Linked DNA regions of Rheinheimera salexigens. The protein of the gene in region 1 binds, or shares a complex with, the protein of each later gene. Links are inferred from orthologs where the notes say so. Each region holds a gene or a part of one and is shown in the gene's direction. Other genes may lie near its edges. The genes, in order: dnaN, holA, dinB, dnaX and holB.

Region 1 (2,980 bases):
GTGGCACGGGTTTGGGTAAAACCCACTTATTGCATGCGGTGGGTAATGGTATTTTAGCTAAAAAGCCGGATGCAAAAGTTATTTATATGCATTCAGAACGCTTTGTTCAGGATATGGTTAAAGCATTACAAAACAATGCCATAGAAGAGTTTAAACGTTATTATCGTTCGGTTGATGCGCTGCTTATAGATGATATTCAATTTTTTGCTAATAAAGAACGCTCGCAAGAAGAGTTTTTCCACACTTTTAATGCCTTGTTAGAAGGCAACCAACAAATTATTTTAACCAGCGATCGTTATCCTAAAGAAATCGATGGCGTTGAAGATCGTTTGAAATCTCGTTTTGGTTGGGGATTAACCATTGCTATCGAGCCTCCAGAGCTAGAAACACGTGTCGCGATCTTGATGCGCAAGGCGCATGAAAATCAAATCCGTTTACCTGAAGAGGTGGCCTTTTTTATTGCCAAGCGTTTACGTTCTAACGTGCGTGAACTGGAAGGTGCGCTTAATCGTGTTATCGCCAATGCTAACTTTACTGGCCGACCGATTACTATCGACTTTGTGCGCGAAGCGTTACGAGATTTATTAGCCTTACAAGATAAATTAGTCACGATTGAAAATATTCAAAAAACAGTCGCTGAATATTATAAGATACGTATAGCCGATTTATTGTCTAAACGTCGCTCACGTTCAGTGGCAAGGCCGCGGCAAATGGCGATGGCATTATCTAAAGAGTTAACAAACCATAGTTTACCGGAAATTGGTGATGCTTTTGGTGGTCGGGATCATACTACTGTGTTGCATGCGTGCCGTAGAATTGAATCACTAAAAGAAGAAACGCATGAAATAAAAGAAGATTTTCAAAACCTAATTCGTACATTGTCATCGTAACAGGGATCTGCTCATGCAATTTGTTATTAACAGAGATGCGTTATTAAAGCCATTGCAGATGGTGTCCGGCGCGATAGAGCGTCGTCATACATTACCAATTTTATCAAATGTATTAGTAGAAGTAGCTGATGGCCGCTTGTCATTAACCGGTACTGATTTAGAAGTGGAGTTAGTGGCAACCACTGATGCCTTATCTATTCAAGCTGAAGGCCGTATAACGGTTCCGGCAAAAAAATTATTAGACATATGCCGCAGCTTACCCGATAGCGCGGATATTAATGTTTTAGTCCAAGCTGATAATTGTATTTTAAGTTGTGGTAAAACTAAGTTTACCTTATCGACACTAAGTGCAGCAGAATATCCAAATTTAGAAAGCTGGCAAGGTGAAGTTGATATTGAATTAAGCCGTCAGCAACTGCGAAAGCTGTTAGATGACACCGCTTTCTCGATGGCCAACCAAGACGTACGTTATTATTTAAATGGTTTATTATTTGAAACTGATAATGGTCAAGTGCGAGCTGTTGCTACAGATGGTCACCGTTTAGCCTTAAGCTTACTAGAACTACCAGGTTTTAATGCCGAACAAAAACAAATTATTATTCCGCGTAAAGGCGTAATGGAAATTATGCGCTTATTAGCCAATGATGAGCAGCAAATTCAATTAAGTTTTGGTCAAAATCATATTCGTTTAACCGACAGTAATTTTGTGTTCAGCAGCAAATTGATTGATGGCCGCTTTCCAGACTATCGTCGAGTATTACCACGCAATAGTACTAAGTTGGTCACTGCCCATCGCAGCATTCTTAAAGATGCTTGTACTAGAGCGTCAATTTTATCCAATGAAAAATATCGTGGTGTGCGTTTTACATTAACACCGGGTGGCTTACATATTGTGGCGAATAACCCTGAGCATGAACAAGCCGAAGAGCAAATTGAAGTTGAGTATCAAGGCGACAATTTAGAAATAGGTTTTAATGTTGGCTATTTATTGGATGTGCTAAACACCTTATCGACTGATTTAGTAATACTACATTTAAATGACGCCAATTCCAGTGCTTTAGTTGAAGGTGTGGGTAATGTTGGGGCATCATATGTTGTTATGCCGATGCGCTTATAATTAATGTCGTTGTTGTCGCTAAATATTAGCCAATTTAGAAATGTTGCTACATCGTCCTTTGTTGCTGCTGAGCAAGTTAATTTATTTGTTGGCAGCAATGGCAGCGGCAAAACCAGTTTATTAGAAGCTATTTATTATTTAGCCCATGGTCGCTCATTTAGAACTAGTCGACCACAGCGCTTAGTGCGACATGAACAAGATGCATTTGTGCTACATGCTAAAGTAAAAGCGCATGGTCAAGCTCATAGCTTAGGTATTAAACGTTCTCGCCAAGGCGACATGCAAGCACGTTTAAATGGTAGTAGTATTACCCGATTAGCAGATTTAGCCAGTTTATTGCCGGTACAATTAATTACGCCAGATAGTTTTAAACTGTTTTTTGGTGGGCCAAAAGAAAGACGGCAGTTTTTTGATATGGGATTGTTCCACGTGGAACCTCAATTCTTTGATATCTGGCTTCGGTTTAGTAAAATACTCAAGCAACGCAATGCGTTGTTAAAAACCCAACGCAGTTATGATAGCCAGTTTGAATATTGGGATCAGCAATTTGTTAGCTTGGCTTTTGCCTTGCAACAGTTACGACAAAGTTATGTACAACAGTTAGCTGCCTGTTTTAGCCAATTAACTGCTGATGACAGTTTGTTTGCTACGCTAACGTTCCAATTACAGCAAGGTTGGCCAGAGAAAATAACCGACGAAGCAGGGCTGTTAGCATTGCTACAGCAAAACTTTGCTCAAGATAGTAGAATGGGCTTTACCCAGTATGGCCCACAAAAAGCTGATTTAAAGCTTAAAGTTGAACAGCAGGCGGTAGAAGAAGAATTATCACGCGGCCAGCTAAAAGTGTTACTATTTGCGTTAAAGATTGCGCAAAATAATTTGATACGCGATAACGGTCAAAAACAGCCGTTATTGTTGATAGATGATTTAACGTCGGAATTAGATCAACACTCTACCCGACAAATATTTAGTT
Region 2 (2,913 bases), 2.9 Mb from region 1 along the record:
TATCTAATAAGCTACAAAAAGCCAGTTTAGTCACCGAGCTAGACCGTGCTGTTATGCAAGAAGCCTTATTAGCCACATTACAAATGTTAAACCCTATGATCCCGCACGTAGCGCAATATTTATGGCAGCAACTTGGCCAAAAACAACATATTGAGCAAAGCCAATGGCCAGTAGTCGATACTAACGCCTTAGTTGAAGATGAAAAGCTGGTAGTGGTGCAAGTGAACGGTAAAGTGCGCGGTAAAGTAACAGTTGCTGCCAGTGCCGATCAAGAAAGTGTGCTAAATAGCGCTAAAGCAGATGACAATGTGGGTCGCCACTTAGAAGGTGTGACTATTCGTAAAGTGATATATGTACCAGGAAAGTTACTTAACTTGGTGGTTGGCTAATATGGCCCGCGCGTTAGGCTTACTGATACTGGCGAGCAGTTTACTGCTCACCAGTTGTGGCTTTCATTTACGGGGTAACCTACCGCTAAGCCATTTTCCAGCTATGTATATTCAAAGTGATCGCCACTCAGAATTAGCTCAATTAGTCAGTGCTAAGTTACAGCATAATAAAGTGCAGTTGTTGGATAGCATGCAACAAACTGCACCTATGCTGCAGCTGGTAAGCGACTCATTAGAACGGCGAACCTTATCGTTATTTCCAAACGGCCAAGTAGCAGAATATGAACTGATCTATAAAGTGCGGTATGCGTTAACGATGCCAGATGCTGAACCGCAATTTTATCAGTTTGAATTATTCCGCGACTATCAAGACGACCCTAATCAGGCGCTGGCTAAAGCTAAAGAGCTGGATTTGATGCTAGGCGAGCTACGTGAACAAGCCGCTAATCGCATACTTCGTCAATTATCGCGGCTGCATTAATGCAAAAGCTGTATGCCAATCAACTGGCAACTCATTTACAACAGCCTTTAGCCGGCTGTTATTTGATTTTTGGTGAAGAACCCTTACAAAAGTTAGAAGCAATTGATGCGCTACGGTTAGCGGCTAAAGCGCAAGGCTTTTCAGAGCGCATCAGTTTAGTGGCCGATGCGCAATTTGATTGGCAACAGCTGGAAGCAGAACTGCAAGCCATGTCGCTATTTTCTGAGCGGCGCTTAATTGAGTTAGAACTCGCGCAGCAAAAATTAAGCCCTGCTGCCAATGACAGCCTAAAGCGGCTGCCCGATTTATTAAACCCTGATATCGTGTTGCTAATCCATGGTGAACGTGGCCTAAATGATGTCAGTAAGCTAGTGTGGTTTAAGCAACTGCAAACTCACGCCGTACAAGTCGGCATTTATCAGCTAGATGATAAACAAAGCCAGCAATGGCTAAATCAGCGTGCACGACAACTGCAACTACAGCTAACACCTGATGCCATAGCCTTATTACAACACCATTGTGCCAGTAACTTACTCGCGGCCAGACAAGAATTAGAAAAGCTGGCACTTAGCGGTATTAAGCAAACCATAGACGCCGCAGTATTAGAGCAATTTTTGGCTGACCATTCGCATTTTACGGTGTTTCAATTAGTGGATGCCATGCTTGCAGGCCAAGCCGACGAAGCCCTACATCGTTTACAGCGCTTACATCAGCAAGATATTGAGCCGGTTATTATTGCTTGGCAATTGCAAAAAGAAGTGCTGCAATTACAACAGCTGCAGCAAAGCCAACAACCTTTAGCGCAAACCTTTAAGCAACTGGCTATTTGGCCTAAGCGGCAACCGCAATATCAACAAGCCTTAGCCCGCTTGCCCGCTAAGTGGTTAGATTTTTTGTTGCTTGAATTAGCAGCGTTCGATCGGTTATATAAAAGCGGCCAGCTTAATAATACCGAAATTGCCTTAAGCCACTTAGTGCTGTTGTTTATTACACCGGTGGCAAAAAACTTTAGCTTACAACAGGCACAATATGACTAAGCAGATTAATTTGCTCGGTGGTACTTTTGATCCTATCCACATTGGTCACATTGGCATTGCCCGCGCGGTGGCTAAAGAGTGCCATTTAAACCGGGTTGATCTGATGCCGTGCCATTTACCACCACATCGACAAAGCCCTGGTGTCAGCGCAGAGCATAGATTGAATATGGTTAAGTTAGCCACTGCCCCCTACCCTGAGTTAGGCGTAGAGAATATTGAGCTAAAACGTACCACGCTGTCTTACACCGCTGAGACAATTAGACTATTACGCCAGCAGCATCCATCAGCTACCCTGAATTTAATTATTGGTATGGACTCGCTAACGCGGTTTTGTAGTTGGCATCAATGGCAAACTATTCTTAATCATGCCAATTTAATTGTCTGCCGCCGTCCTGGTTATACTGTTGAACAAGGCGATGCTGCTAAGCTTTTAGCCCAATATCGCTGTCAGTCTTTAGCCCAATTTCAACAACAACAAAATGGTAGTATCTGGCTTAGTGCAAACGATATGATCCCAATTTCGGCTACCGAGTTACGCATGGCGTTACAGCAACAACAACCGGTACAAAAATGGTTAACCACGGATGTACTCGGTTACATTCGGCAACACCAGCTCTATCAAGGCTTAAACTAAAAACGATTAGCACAGGTATAAAGTATTGCTTAGGCTTTTTATGTTAAAATACCTGCTTAAACATTAAATGAGGAATTAGGGTGCAATCCAGCGAACTATTGAGTTTTATTATCGATAAAGCCGACGATATGAAAGGTCGCGATATCATAACAGTAGATGTTAGAGATAAATCGACGGTCACTGACTATATGGTAGTGTGTTCGGGAACTTCTACCCGCCATACTAAGTCTATAGCTACTTATATTGCCAATGAAATGAAAAAAGTTGATGTGCAAGCTTTAGGCATGGAAGGTCAGGCTTCAGGGGATTGGGTTCTGCTAGATATGGGCAGCGTTGTACTCCATGTCATGATTGACGAAATGCGTCAGCATT
Region 3 (2,962 bases), 1.2 Mb from region 1 along the record:
GCCATATCAACAAATAAATATGCACCAACTTTATCGGCGATATCACGAAAACGTTGCCAATCAATAACGCCTGAATAAGCAGAAAAACCGGCAATAATCATTTTCGGCTTATGCTCAAGCGCCAAGGCTTCAGCTTGTTCGTAATCAACAACACCTGTTGCTGGGTGTAAGCCGTACTGGATTGAATTATATAACTTACCTGATGAGCTCACTGATGCACCGTGGGTTAAATGACCACCATGGGCTAAGCTCATACCTAAGATAGTATCGCCAGCATTAAGTAAGGCTAAAAATACCGCGGCATTAGCCTGAGAGCCAGAATGCGGTTGCACGTTAGCGTAATCAGCTGAGAATAACTCTTTCGCCCGAGCAATGGCTAAATCTTCAGCGATATCAACATATTCACAACCACCGTAATAACGCTTATGCGGGTAACCTTCAGCATATTTATTGGTTAATTGTGAACCTTGAGCCTGTAAAACACGTGGACTAACATAGTTTTCTGACGCTATTAACTCAATGTGCGCCTCTTGACGGGCGTTTTCATCTTCAATAGATTGCCATAATTCCGGGTCGAAATCGGCAATATTCATATCACGCTTTAACATGCTCTCTCCTGGCGCGGGCTTCACGCTTAGTTTTATTAAAATTCAGTCAGCACAACATTGGTTTAATAAAATACAGCTTTATAAATTACTGATATATCGAGTAGGCTTTATAAAGTACTGCCTTATTAAATAACAGTTTAATAAATTCGCCGCTATTCTACCTTTTAAAATAGCTTTTTGCATCTAGATTTTAGCCATCCAGATATCTACTAAGTAACATTTGAGCCTGATATACGTCCAGTATGCATTCCGTTGCGTTGCTTTACATTTAACCTACTGCAGATTAAACTACTGTTTAAATAAACAGCCTAGGCAGTACTGTGCGCAAAATTATACATATTGATATGGATTGTTTTTTTGCGGCGGTCGAAATGCGTGATAATCCGGCGCTTCGCCACATTCCAATTGCCATTGGTGGTTCACGCGAAGCCCGTGGTGTTATTTCAACTTGTAACTATCCTGCCAGAGTATTTGGTGTCCGCTCAGCGATGCCAACTCACCAAGCGTTAAAGCTTTGCCCGCATTTAACTTTGCTTAAAGGCAATATGGAAAAATATCGCATTGCCAGTCAGCAAATAAGACAAATATTTCAGCGCTATACCGACAAAGTTGAGCCATTATCCTTAGATGAAGCCTATTTAGATGTGTCTGATTGTAAAATGTTTGCCGGTAGCGCCACTTTAATAGCAGAGAATATTCGCCAAACCATCAAGCATGAAACTGGACTTACCGCTTCTGCAGGCGTCGCACCCAATAAGTTTTTGGCTAAAATTGCCAGTGATGAAAATAAACCAGATGGTATTTTTGTTATTACGCCAAACCAAGTCGAACACTTTGTTGCTACTTTACCGTTAAAAAAGTTACCTGGGGTTGGCGCAAAAACGGCCGAACGTTTAGCAAAACTAGGCTTACATCTTTGTGCTGATATTCAAACTGCGCCATTAGCAACGTTAATTAAGCACTTTGGTAGCATGGCAGACAGTTTACTAAAACGTAGCCAAGGTATTGATGAGCGTGAGGTGTTTCATAATGTGCAGCGCAAATCTATTGGTATAGAAACCACGGTAGAGCATGATTTAACGGAGTTTACTGCCTGTGTTGCAGCCTTAGACGCCTTACTACCTAAGTTAGCACTACGCTTAGAAAAGTATCAATCTAGTAGTGCCGGTCAATATTCACCCATTAATAAAATTGGCGTTAAATTAAAGTTTAGTGACTTCAGGCAAACTACAGTAGAAAAACAAGGTTTGTCTTTAACCTTAGACCAATTACTACCGTTGCTAGAAGAAGCTTGGCAACGCAGGCAGCAACATAGTGTTAGGTTGGTTGGCGTACAAATAGGCTTTAATACCGGCGTATTGCAGCAACTTAATTTGCCGTTTGAGTGATGAGGGTTAGTACAGTATATATTCTAGATACAAAAAAACCGACTAGTGTCGGTTTTTCTTAAACTTGATCGGATTAACCGATTGGCGTTACGTTTTCAGCTTGTGGGCCTTTTTGACCTTCTGTTACTTCAAAAGTAACTTGTTGGCCTTCAACTAAAGTTTTGCGGCCAGTGCCATTGATAGCGCGGAAATGGACAAAAACATCTTTGCCACCTTCACGTTCTAGGAAACCATAACCTTTTTCTTCGTTGAACCACTTCACTGAACCTGTAATTAAATCTGACATAGCACTCTCTTACTTTAACTAAATTTGCCAACTTAATGGCGACTTATATAACCGGTCTTCCCGACCGTGCTCAGCATTAAAATCACTTAAAGCTAAACGTTTCTGACAACAATTACCTTGTAACAATTACCTTGTAACAATAATCTTGCTATCAAAATCAGTGTAGCAGTTATATTGCTTAAAAAACGCGCACCTGCAAATTTATTTTTTCTTCCGCTTTGGTGGTGTCAAGCCATCATCACTAGGTTGAAAAAACGCCGGAGCGGCTTTAGCGACTTTTTTCTCTTCGGTTGGTTTTTGGCTTGGTTTGGCTTTTGCTGGCCGCTTTTTAATGACTTTCTTAATCTCAGCTTTAGGTTTCTCTTTGCCGTCAAATTTGCCAACTAAGCCTGGTACTTGGCTATATTCGGTTTCTAAGCGTAAAAACGCTTCAATTTGCTGCAAACTAACAATATCTTTGGGCCCCACTAATGAAATAGCTTGGCCTTTTGCCCCAGCACGGCCCGTGCGACCAATGCGGTGCACATATTCTTCCGCATACTTAGGTAAATCAAAATTCACCACATGTGAAACGCTTAATAGATCTAAACCACGTGCGGCTAAATCCGTCGTGACTAAGACTTTATATTTTGCCGAGATAAACGCCTGCATCACACTATTGCGGCCGGCTTGATTCAACT
Region 4 (3,047 bases), 2.8 Mb from region 1 along the record:
TATGCCATGGGTATATCCTTTATCCCGGTTAGAAAGCCCGGCAAGCTGCCGCGTAATCGGATTAGCCAAAGCTACCAATTAGAATATGGTGAAGATACGCTTGAGCTGCATGCTGATGCTATTTGTGCTGGCGACAAAGTGTTGTTAGTAGATGATTTACTGGCAACCGGTGGCACTATTGATGCGACGGTAAAGTTAGTGCGTCAACTCGGTGGTATTGTTGAAGATGCCGCTTTTGTTATTGCCTTAACCGATTTAGGTGGCGTGGCAAAATTACAGCAAGCCGATTTAAAAGTGCTTAGCTTAGTTGAGTATGCCGACGAATAAGCTTAGTCTGGACTTAGAGCAATTATTAGAGTGTAAGCAGCGGTTATGAGTTATCAGGTTTTAGCACGCAAGTGGCGTCCACAGCACTTTTCTCAATTAGTGGGGCAAGAGCATGTAAAAAACGCGCTCAGCAATGCCTTAACCAATAATCGGCTGCATCATGCCTATTTATTTACCGGTACTCGCGGTGTAGGTAAAACCACGATAGCCCGCATTTTTGCTAAAAGTTTAAATTGTGAGCTAGGTATTACGGCGTCACCTTGTGGTGAATGCACAGCGTGCCGTGAAATTGATGCCGGTAACTTTGTCGATTTAATGGAAATTGATGCCGCGTCGCGCACCAAAGTAGAAGATACCCGTGATTTATTAGATAACGTGCAATACGCGCCAAGCCGTGGCCGGTTTAAGGTGTATCTAATAGATGAAGTGCATATGCTGTCTAAGCATAGTTTTAATGCCTTACTTAAAACACTTGAAGAACCACCGCCGCATGTTAAATTTTTACTGGCGACGACTGATCCGCAAAAATTACCGATCACAGTATTATCTCGCTGTTTGCAGTTTAATTTATTAGCCTTAAGTCCTACGCAAATAGCGCAGCATTTAGCCTATGTATTAACCGAAGAAAATATTCCTTTTGTTGAACCGGCATTAAACTTAATCGCCAAAGCGGCTAAAGGCAGTTTGCGTGACTCATTAAGTTTGACTGATCAAGCTATTGCCCAAAGTAATAGTGATATTCAGCTTGATGTTATTAGAACCATGCTGGGCTATTTAGAGCAAAGCTGGGCTGAGCAACTATTACAGGCTGTTTTGGCCCAAGATGCGGTTGGCTTACAGCAGCAATTAGCCACGCTGGTGCAGCAACATAATGACTATGCGCAAGTATTAGACGATATGTTGTCGATTTTACATCTAACCGCATTAAGTCAATTTACCCCCGCGGCAGCAGCGATTAGTGAAAGTGCAGATTTTATTCTGCAATTAGCTCAGCGCTTAGAACCGGCTCAAGTGCAGTTATATTATCAATTATTAATCAGCGGTAAAAAAGAATTGGCTTACGCCCCAGATGCCCTGATTGGTTTAGAAATGGCGCTATTACGGGCTATGGCGTTTGCCCCCGCTAGCGTTAACTTAGTAAGCGGTATTAGCCAACCGAGCCACCCAAATAGTGCAGTAGAGCCTGTAACGCTAAGTAGCCATGTTGCTTCCAAAACTGATGCACTAAGCACTGTTGAGCCAAGTACTGCTGAGTCAAGCACTGCTGGGTCAAATACAGCTATGCCAAAGCCAGTGGCGCAGCCAATGCAAACACCCGAGCTGCCAGCGCAGTCTTTAGCTCAAGCTTCTGCACCGGCAATAACAGCAAGCCCAGTAGCGCATTCTCAGGAAGTACTAGCACCTGATACACCTGAGGCGTCCCAAGAACAACAACGGCTGCCAATACAGCCGATGGCAATAGATGCCATAGTAGAGCCACAGCAGCCAGCTATAGCGCCGAATGCCGGTATTGACTCGGTAACCTCCGGCATTATGGCTAGGCGAGGCATAAGCTTAGAGCAAAACAGCCGCGCTGCTGAAAAAAAGATTGAGCGGCCATTAGCGCCGCGCTTGGCAGAGTCGGCTGTAACGGTGCGGCCAGAAGCGTCGCCGGCATTACCTCAAAGTCAGGCCAATAGTAAGGCTCAGATGCCACAACCTGCCATGCAGCAGCCAGTACATTCGCCATCCCAGTTACCAACACAAGCGGCTACGCCTAATAGAACAGCACCAGCTCAGTCAGCCGTTATTGATGATGCAGGCTATAACGATGCTGTTGCCGGCTTAAATGATGAGCCGAATTATGAAGCGAACTATGAGCCGAATGATGAACCTAATGACGAGCTAGCGCCATTTGATAATGGCCAAGCTGATGCGATGTGGCAGCAATATCAAGCAGAGACACCGCCATTAACGGAATTTGATGGCAGTATTAATCAGCAAAATTTTTCAATTAAATTTGCGGCCCAAGTAGATGCGTGGGCGGCCAGAATAGAGCAGTTAGATACCGGTGGTTTAAGTAGGTTGTTTTTACTTAATGCAGCCATCAGTTTACAAGGTGAGAATATGCAGTTAAGTGTTGCTAAAAGTCAGCAACATTTAGACGATGCTGAGTTTAGACAAAACTTACAGCAACTATTAGAGCACAGCTTTAATCAGCGTCTGCAATTACAGATAAGTTATCATGATGAAGTCGCTGATAGTCCTTTGGCTATTCAGCAACGCATAGTTGCTGAGCGGCGAGTATATGTGCATAAATTACTGCAACAAGATGACAACGTTATTCAGTTCCAGCAATTATTTGCGGCACAAATGCTAGAAGATACCATTCAAGTAAACTAATCTAGTGTTACAAACAAGACTTGTATTTATGCTACTGAATCTTTATCTTGTCGCGCTAAGGTCATGCAAAAGCACTGCGCAAATACGCACTGCTTTGCCAAACTAAGCTTTACCAAATCGAAAAAAGCGTAACACAAATTACTAAATACTAACTAACAGAGAGCGATATTATGTTTAAAGGTGGTATGGGCAATATCATGAAGCAAGCGCAAGCTATGCAAGAGAAAATGCAAAAAGCGCAAGCCGAAATCGCAACCATGGAAGTAACGGGAGAGTCTGGTGCAGGTTTAGTGAAAATAACCATGTTAGGTAATCACAATGTACGCCGTGTTAGCATT
Region 5 (2,940 bases), 1.6 Mb from region 1 along the record:
TGCAAACCGATCCTACCGTCATTTATGGTATTAAAGACTTTGACGGTGACATTAAACGTAGTGATTTACGTAATCCACATCCTTATAATACGTATCGCCATGCAGGCTTACCGCCTGGTCCTATTTCGTTGGTCAGCGAAACTGCTTTAATGGCGGCAGCGCAACCCGAAGCGACGGATTTATATTATTTTGTCAGTAAAGGCGATGGTAGCCATCAGTTTTCAACCAGTTTAGAGCAGCATAATGCTGCAGTACAAAAATATATTTTCGGAAAATAACATGCAAACTAACATGCAATCGTCTAAGAAAAACACCTTACAAAATAAGGCCCAGTTTATCGTTGTTGAAGGGCTAGAAGGCAGTGGTAAAAGCTCAGCTATTGCCTTAGTTCAGCATTGGTTGCAGCAGAAAGGTCATGATGTTATTTGCACACGTGAGCCAGGTGGCACACCAATGGCCGAACAAATACGTAACCTAGTAAAGCAAGTGTCTGACGAAGTGGTGTCACCCACCACTGAATTATTATTAATGTACGCCGCACGTATGCAGTTAATGACTAATGTCATTACTCCCGCTTTAACCGCGGGTAAAACGGTACTAGCCGACCGACATGATATGTCATCACGGGCTTACCAAGGTGGTGGTAGGCAGTTAGACGAAGCTTTTATTAACGACTTACGTCGGGCGGTATTGTCTGAGCATACCCCTGATATCACCCTGTATTTAGATATTGATCCTAAAATAGGCTTACAACGTGCGCTGGAGCGTGGCAAGTTAGATCGAATCGAATTAGAACAGCTGGCATTCTTTGAGCGTACGCGAGAAAAGTATCAACAAATTGCGGCCAATGAATCCAATGTTTTTACTATCGATGCAAGCCAAGCTATTGAACAAGTGCATGCTGATATTATATCCGTGTTAAATGCACAAGTTGCACCTCACACTCAGGCCACTTTATAAATGTTACCTTGGTTACAGCCTTATCAAGCTCAATTCAGGGCATTAATGGCTAAAAGTAGTTTAGCCCATGCTTTGTTATTTACTGGTCCAGAGGGCGTAGGGAAAACCACCTTAGCTAATTGGTTAATTGCTAGTTTGCTCTGTACCAATACAACAAGTACTAATGGGACCAATGCTAGCGACGCTCGACCGTGTGAACATTGTAAAAGCTGTTTATTACGCAAAGCAGGTAATCATGCAGATTTACTTATAGTCGATGCCACCAATACCAGTATTGGGGTGGATGCCGTACGCCAAATTAGTCTGTTTATGCAAAGTACCGCCCAGCAACAAAAAAATAAGCTAGTGCTACTGCGAAATGCCGAGCGATTAACTGAAGCAGCTGCAAATGCGTTATTAAAAACATTGGAAGAGCCGCCACAAAACGGCTATTTATTATTATTAAGCCCATATCCGGCACGTTTAACCGCAACATTGCTCAGTCGTTTGCAAAATTGGCCACTTGCGGCCCAATTTGATAGCCATGCCTTACATTGGTTAGAGCAGCATAGTAATAGAGCGGTGCCAGATTTTTTACTAAGCTACTGTAGTGGTGGGCCATTAAAAGCATTAAGTATGCTCGAATCAGGTAAAGCCGATAATATTCAAAGCTTGTTGCAAACATTAGAGAAGTTTTTTACCGAACAAGTTGCGTTACCAGAGGCGGTTAAGCAACTATTAGCAACGGATCAAGTAGCCGCAATATTAGGTTTTTATATACGTAAAACCTATTTACCTCAATTATTACAGCATAATGCTGAGCGTTTACCCTTAGCGCATCAGTACTATATGCGTTGGTGCCGTGACGAGCAGAACATTTTAGGGCAGAATAAGTCACTAGCACTGAGTGCTTTATTAACGGAGCTACGGCGTTTACGTCATTAAGCGGAGAGAAAATGGACGAACTATCTATTGGTTTTAGTGATTTAAAAGAATTGTATCGTAGTTATATGCCGTTTTTAAAACATGGCGGTTTATTTATACGCACCGGTACCGGTTACAAAATGGGCCAGTCATTAGCTTTAACGGTTACCTTACCTGATGCTTTAGAGTCAATTTCTGTTTCAGGAAAAGTTGCCTGGATATCGCCACATGGCTCGCAAAGTGCTATGCCGGCAGGTGTTGGCATTGCTTTTATCGATGATAAACAGCAGTTCAGCGCGAAAATTGAAAAACTGGTTGGCCAATATTCAGCATCTGGTGAAGCGACTTATACCATGTAAGTTTCCCCCCTTAAACTACTTGCCAAAAGCAAGTTAGATTAATGGGTACTATATTTATGGGTTTTTATTGTTTAGTTAAATAGAGGTTTAATCTTGTTTGTTGATTCACACTGTCATTTAGATCTATTAGAGCTGGATAAGCTTGGTTTAACTTTAGATCAAGTCATCGCTCAGGCAACGGCCGAAAAAATTCAACATATGTTATGTGTTTGCGTCAGCTTAAGTAAGTTTGAGCAAATGGCGCAACAGGTGTCAGCTTATCCAATGGTATCGATTTCTTGCGGTGAACATCCGTTACACCAACACGATAAGGTTGATCCAGAGCAACTGCTTACCTTGTGCCAACGGCCAGAAGTTGTGGCAGTGGGCGAAACGGGATTAGATTATTTTTATTCTGTAGAAACTAAAGCTTCACAGCAAGCGGCATTTGTTAGCCATATTGAAGTGGCAAATCAAGTGAATAAACCTTTAATTATTCATACCCGTGATGCCAGAGAAGACACCTTAAGTTTAATGCGTAGCCATCATGCAGAACGTGCTGGTGGGGTATTGCACTGCTTTACAGAAACATGGGATATGGCTAAAGCCGCCATGGATATGGGGTTTTATATTTCTATCTCAGGCATTATGACATTTCGTAATGCTGACGAATTACGTGAAGTGGTAAAACAAATACCTTTAGACCGTCTATTAATAGAAACTGATGCGCCATATTTAG

The links.
Region 2: the proteins of dnaN (region 1) and holA are in contact, whole or in part, in a cryo-EM structure (PDB 8GIZ), measured with the Escherichia coli proteins. The link is inferred for Rheinheimera salexigens from one-to-one orthologs.
Region 3: the proteins of dnaN (region 1) and dinB are in contact, whole or in part, in a solved structure (PDB 1OK7), measured with the Escherichia coli proteins. The link is inferred for Rheinheimera salexigens from one-to-one orthologs.
Region 4: the proteins of dnaN (region 1) and dnaX are in contact, whole or in part, in a cryo-EM structure (PDB 8GIZ), measured with the Escherichia coli proteins. The link is inferred for Rheinheimera salexigens from one-to-one orthologs.
Region 5: the proteins of dnaN (region 1) and holB are in contact, whole or in part, in a cryo-EM structure (PDB 8GIZ), measured with the Escherichia coli proteins. The link is inferred for Rheinheimera salexigens from one-to-one orthologs.

The regions. Positions count from the first base shown.
Region 1 is NZ_MKEK01000001.1:215,840-218,819, reverse strand. The notes cover bases 1-2,955. They hold dnaN (DNA polymerase III subunit beta), read left to right. Parts: upstream 1-903; coding sequence 904-2,007; downstream 2,008-2,955. Other genes in these bases: recF (DNA replication/repair protein RecF), read left to right, coding at 2,011-2,955; dnaA (chromosomal replication initiator protein DnaA), read left to right, coding at 1-890. Outside these bases: more of recF, read left to right, coding at 2,956-2,980. UniProt on the Escherichia coli protein: Confers DNA tethering and processivity to DNA polymerases and other proteins. Acts as a clamp, forming a ring around DNA (a reaction catalyzed by the clamp-loading complex) which diffuses in an ATP-independent manner freely and bidirectionally along dsDNA.
Region 2 is NZ_MKEK01000001.1:3,148,518-3,151,430, forward strand. The notes cover bases 1-2,888. They hold holA (DNA polymerase III subunit delta), read left to right. Parts: upstream 1-869; coding sequence 870-1,907; downstream 1,908-2,888. Other genes in these bases: leuS (leucine--tRNA ligase), read left to right, coding at 1-389; BI198_RS14505 (LPS-assembly lipoprotein LptE), read left to right, coding at 391-870; nadD (nicotinate-nucleotide adenylyltransferase), read left to right, coding at 1,900-2,541; rsfS (ribosome silencing factor), read left to right, coding at 2,622-2,888. Also shown: more of rsfS, read left to right, coding at 2,889-2,913. UniProt on the Escherichia coli protein: Part of the beta sliding clamp loading complex, which hydrolyzes ATP to load the beta clamp onto primed DNA to form the DNA replication pre-initiation complex.
Region 3 is NZ_MKEK01000001.1:1,465,322-1,468,283, reverse strand. The notes cover bases 26-2,962. They hold dinB (DNA polymerase IV), read left to right. Parts: upstream 26-928; coding sequence 929-1,996; downstream 1,997-2,962. Other genes in these bases: BI198_RS06755 (DEAD/DEAH box helicase), read right to left, coding at 2,484-2,962; BI198_RS06760 (cold-shock protein), read right to left, coding at 2,070-2,282; glyA (serine hydroxymethyltransferase), read right to left, coding at 26-608. Outside these bases: more of glyA, read right to left, coding at 1-25. UniProt on the Escherichia coli protein: Poorly processive, error-prone DNA polymerase involved in translesion repair and untargeted mutagenesis. Copies undamaged DNA at stalled replication forks, which arise in vivo from mismatched or misaligned primer ends.
Region 4 is NZ_MKEK01000001.1:3,027,612-3,030,658, reverse strand. What follows is about bases 19-3,040. They hold dnaX (DNA polymerase III subunit gamma/tau), read left to right. Parts: upstream 19-372; coding sequence 373-2,709; downstream 2,710-3,040. Other genes in these bases: BI198_RS13935 (YbaB/EbfC family nucleoid-associated protein), read left to right, coding at 2,880-3,040; apt (adenine phosphoribosyltransferase), read left to right, coding at 19-327. Outside these bases: more of apt, read left to right, coding at 1-18; more of BI198_RS13935, read left to right, coding at 3,041-3,047. UniProt on the Escherichia coli protein: Part of the beta sliding clamp loading complex, which hydrolyzes ATP to load the beta clamp onto primed DNA to form the DNA replication pre-initiation complex.
Region 5 is NZ_MKEK01000001.1:1,818,959-1,821,898, forward strand. The notes cover bases 8-2,922. They hold holB (DNA polymerase III subunit delta'), read left to right. Parts: upstream 8-960; coding sequence 961-1,884; downstream 1,885-2,922. Other genes in these bases: mltG (endolytic transglycosylase MltG), read left to right, coding at 8-278; tmk (dTMP kinase), read left to right, coding at 280-960; BI198_RS08355 (PilZ domain-containing protein), read left to right, coding at 1,896-2,222; BI198_RS08360 (TatD family hydrolase), read left to right, coding at 2,316-2,922. Outside these bases: more of mltG, read left to right, coding at 1-7; more of BI198_RS08360, read left to right, coding at 2,923-2,940. UniProt on the Escherichia coli protein: Part of the beta sliding clamp loading complex, which hydrolyzes ATP to load the beta clamp onto primed DNA to form the DNA replication pre-initiation complex.